Regions from separate parts of the Bradyrhizobium sp. TM239 genome, predicted to be linked through region 1. Evidence: riboswitches for the same ligand, from Rfam matches in the RefSeq annotation. Region 1 holds a riboswitch; the other holds the start of a gene.
The links. A riboswitch is a leader RNA that binds a small molecule or an ion and turns the genes downstream of it on or off. The one in region 1 is predicted to bind cobalamin.

Region 1 (2,199 bases):
AATACCGACAGCTGGCGGTGGACATGCGGCAGGCGATCGCGACCAAGGCTGCGGCCTGACGCCAGCTGCAATCCGTTCTTAATGTTTGGCGCGCATCCTTGACGCTCGCGAGCGATCGCTCGTGGTGGAAAGGCCGGGGTTCGCTGCAATGCAGCGCACCTCGCGAGTGTCATTTGCCATGTTTGACAGGGCAATCACATGCGCCTCGTTGCCGTGATCATATTCGCGCTCATGACGGCGGCCTGCGACCAGGAGCAGGACATCACCGGCTCGACGCCGACCTGCCCGATGCGGAACTACAGCTATAACCCCCGCGACATGAACCAGTGCGTCAATGCCTGCAAATCGTGCGATCGCGGCACCACGGTCACCTGCACGACCTCCTGCACCCTCAAGGGCGCGCGCTGAGCGCACCGCCTTCTGCCTTGCAGGGATGCAACCCGTGGAATGGGCGGTGCCTGGGCACCGGAACGATTCACATGGGTCAATCATTGAAGCAAGTGGCAGGACGCGGAGTCCGATGGAAATGGGTATGCTCGATCCCGGCCGATTTCTGGTGTCGTGCTCGCATTGCGATGCCTGGCCGATGGCAGCCAACGTGAAGCGGTCGAGCTGGACGGCGTCCCCGCACGAGGTCCGCTTCGTCTGCACGCGCTGCCGGCGCGAGGAGACCGCGATCGTCTCGGCCTCCGGCGAATTGACCCCGATCAAGCGCGTCGATATTCCGCCCCGCGATGTCGCTGTCGCCTGGGCCCAGGCGCAACGTGTGCGCGGGCGGACCTGAGCGGCCGACACCCAACGGTCGATTGACTCCCGGGGCGAACGGCTCGTAAATGATCGGCGACGGTTCTCCTCATGGAGATCAAAAGGGAATGTGGTGCGGGATTGTCCCTAGGCCGGGATTATCTCAACGCCACGGCTGCCCCCGCAACTGTAAGCGGTGAATCTTTCGTCTCATGCCACTGGGAAACTCGGTCCTGGGAAGGCGACGCAAGGTCACGACCCGCGAGCCAGGAGACCTGCCGTCAGCCGTGGTCACACGCGAAGATGTCGGTCGGGGAGTACAGACATTGGCTTCACCGGAGCAATCCATCGCTCTGCCGTGAAATCTCGTTCGCTGTGACGTGCCACTGACGTCATACCGAGGTTACCATTGTGTCCCGTCTTGTCCCTGCTGCCAGGCGCCTCAGCGTCGGCCTGCTCGCATCCGTTTCCTTCCCTTCGCTCGATCTGTCCTCCGCCTTCGCCCAGCAGGCGCTTGCCGAGCAATTGCCGCCGATCGAGGTGACCAGGCCCGACGATCAGAACCGCACGCGCGCCAGGGCGATCGGTGACGGCGAGGCGGCTCGGCAGGGGGTGAGGACGAATGTCGCGCCGGCAGGCAATGGCGCCGGCTCATCCGGCTCCGGCGGCGAGGCTGCCGCCGGCACCGGCGGCATCGTCGGGGCCGCCACGACCGTCATCACGGCCGCGGATATCGCGCATGCGCCATCGCAGACGCTTGCCGAGATCATCGCGACGCAGACGCCGGGGGCCCAGATCACGACGTTCTATGGCGGCCAGATCGGCGCCAAGACCAGCGTGGACCTGCGTGGCTTCGGCGCCTTTGCTACTGCCAACACGCTGGTGCTGGTCAACGGCCGGCGGCTGAACGACGTCGACATGGCGCAGGTGGACCTCTCCACCATCCCGCTCAATTCCATCGAGCGCATCGAGGTGACGCGCGGCAATTCCGGCGCGGTGCTCTATGGCGACAACGCGGTCGGCGGTGTGATCAACATCGTCACCAAAAATGGTGTCGGCGGACCGCCCGTGACCGCGCGCATCGAGGCCGGCTTCGGCTCATTCAACACCAGACTCGGCAACGTTTCGACCTCGCTCAATGCCGGTCCGTGGTCGACCTCGTTCTATGGCAACACGGTCAGGACCGATGGTTATCGCGACAACAATCGTTATTCGCAGCAGAACGGCGTCGGCAATCTCAACTACACCACGCCGGGCCTGACGGCCTTTCTCACCGTCACCGGCGACAATCAGGAGCTGCGGCTGCCGGGCGGCCGCACCGTCGATCCCTCGATCGGCCTCGACGAGCTCAGGGCCAACCGGCGAGGGACCAGCACGCCCTTCAACTACGCCAACCAGCAGGGTTTTGGTGCGACCGCGGGCTTCACCAAGACCCTGGTCAACGGCGTCGATCTC
Region 2 (2,199 bases), on a different contig from region 1:
CGCCTCCTGACGCAACGCCACGATGCGCGGGCCGACCTCAGCGAGCGCGCCGGCCATGACGATCTGGTCGGGCATGCCGAGATAGGCGCCCCAATAGATGTGAAGCCCGGCCGGATCGAGCGACTGGAACGCCGTGCCGCCGTCGAGCATCACCACCACGGTATCGACACCCTGCGGCCAGCCGCCTTCGCGCAAGCGCCGCCCCGTCGTGACCAGAAAGGGCTCGCCGATATCGTTGAGCGGCAGCGCATGCGCCGCGCACAGCGCCTGGATCGAGGTGATGCCGGGCACGACCGCGATGTCAGGCAAGGGATTGAGCCGCCGCGCAATGCGCAACGAGGAATCATAGAGCGAGGGATCGCCCCAGATCAGCAGCGCAACCTTGCCGTCACCTTCGATATGCTTTGCGATCGTCTGCGACCAGGTCGCTGCAACCGCATCGTGCCAATCGTCCACGCCCTTGCGGTAGTCCGCTTCGCCTGCGTCGCGCACGGGAAGGTCGAACTCGGCGATGGCTGTCTTGTCGCTGGTGAGCACATCCGCGCAGATCGTCCGCCTGAGATCGGCGAGATCGGACTTTGCCGTCCCCTTGCGCGGAATCAGGACGAGATCGGCGGCGTTGATCGCCTGAACAGCGGCGCGCGTGAGCTGGTCGGGATCGCCGCAACCGATGCCTATCAGGGAGAGCGTGAGCATCGCGAACGCGACGGGCGGCCCTGCTGGCCGCCCGTTCGCTTGTCTCTCAGGCCGCGTTGTGCAGGCGCGGAGTGACGAGGCCGGGCGCGGTGACGCCGCGCAGCGACTTCGCCAGCGCCAGTACCGCGAGATCGGCCAGAGGCTCGATCACGATGACCAGCGCATAGGACGCCGCGAACGTCGCGATGTTGGCGAGATTGGTCATGGCAAAACCGGAGCCATAGAGCGCCCAGAACGCCACCCAGGCGATCACACCGGCCTGATAGGTCGTCGAAAGCGCCAGCGCCTGGCGATACTTCAAATCGACATAGGCGGTGTTGCGCGAAATGATCCGTGTGGCAATCGCCTGGATCGCGAACAGTGGCACCAGCAGCGTGGTGACGTTCATGCCGTATTGCGGGATGTCAGCGGGCTCGAAGAACACACCCTGGAGCAGCAGGCCGAAGGCGAGGCCGAAGGCCGCAGGCGCCGCGCCGAACAGCAGGAACAGTGTCGAGCCGAGAATGAAGTGCACCTCGGAGACGCCGACCGGGAAGTGCGGCAGGATCTCGAAGAAGGTGAAGACGAGGACTGTGGTGGCGAGCGTCCGCGCCGCGAACGACGTGATGCCCTGCTCACGCACGGTTTCCGCCGCGAGCTTCAGCGCAACGCCGCCTGCGGCGATGCCGGTTGCGTAACTCAACACGAGCTTGGCGCCCGTCACTATACCGGGTTCGATATGCATGGCTCAGTTCCTTCCTGCCGTCACACCCGACGGCCTTGGCCTCAAAACGTGCAGGGCCGGTCTCCTGGCTCGCGGTTCGCTGGGATTTCCGGCCTTCCCGGACCTTGCGGCCCAGTGGCTGATCGGAGTCCCTCACCGCTTACAGTCGCGGGGGCGGCTGGGGTTTTGGGCGCCGCAACTGGGTCCGCCCACCCCCATTCCCGATTATGCTCCGGCGCTTTGCGCCGCGTCGAGCACCATGCCTCTCTTGTGTGCCCCTTTCGCTGAGCCTGCGTCAAGGGGCGAAGGGCGACCAAGGCCGTCATGACGGATAATCCCCGGCCAGCGCCCCAAACAGGATCACGGCGGCCGTCGAGGCGGCGCCGCCGCGCGCAAGCTGCTCGGCAAGCTCGGCAATGGTGGTCCGGACCAGCCGTTCGTCGGGGCGGCCGAGGGATTCGGCGAACAATGCCGGCGTGGTTGGGGCAAGGCCGTGCGCGATCAATCTTGCAGCAAGCGCCGGAAAGGTGCGCCGGCCCATATAGACCACGGTCGTCGCCTCAGGGTCCGCCAGCGCCGCCCAGTTCAAGTTGGGCGGCAGCTCGCCGGTGACATCGGCGCCGGTGACGAACTGCACCCGGCGCGAAGTATGGCGCCGGGTCAGGGGAATGCCGGCCTGCGCCGCGGCGACGCAGGCTGATGTCACGCCGGGAACGATCTCGTAGCCGATGCCGGCCTCACGCAGCGTCTCCAGCTCCTCCTCGAGCCGGCCGAAAATGCCGGCGTCGCCCGACTTCAAG

Region 2: another riboswitch for cobalamin. It lies ahead of AABA84_RS06860 (energy-coupling factor ABC transporter permease); the one in region 1 lies ahead of AABA84_RS31910 (TonB-dependent receptor).

The regions. Positions count from the first base shown of each region.
Region 1 covers NZ_BTIR01000024.1:143,030-145,228, forward strand. Annotated here, with positions in the region: gene AABA84_RS31895 (hypothetical protein) at 1-59, shown strand, start outside; gene AABA84_RS31900 (hypothetical protein) at 199-408, shown strand; gene AABA84_RS31905 (hypothetical protein) at 521-784, shown strand; cobalamin riboswitch at 828-1,041, shown strand; gene AABA84_RS31910 (TonB-dependent receptor) at 1,156-2,199, shown strand, end outside.
Region 2 covers NZ_BTIR01000003.1:117,837-120,035, forward strand. Annotated here, with positions in the region: gene cobF (precorrin-6A synthase (deacetylating)) at 1-696, opposite strand, end outside; gene AABA84_RS06860 (energy-coupling factor ABC transporter permease) at 743-1,420, opposite strand; cobalamin riboswitch at 1,458-1,676, opposite strand; gene cobA (uroporphyrinogen-III C-methyltransferase) at 1,722-2,199, opposite strand, start outside.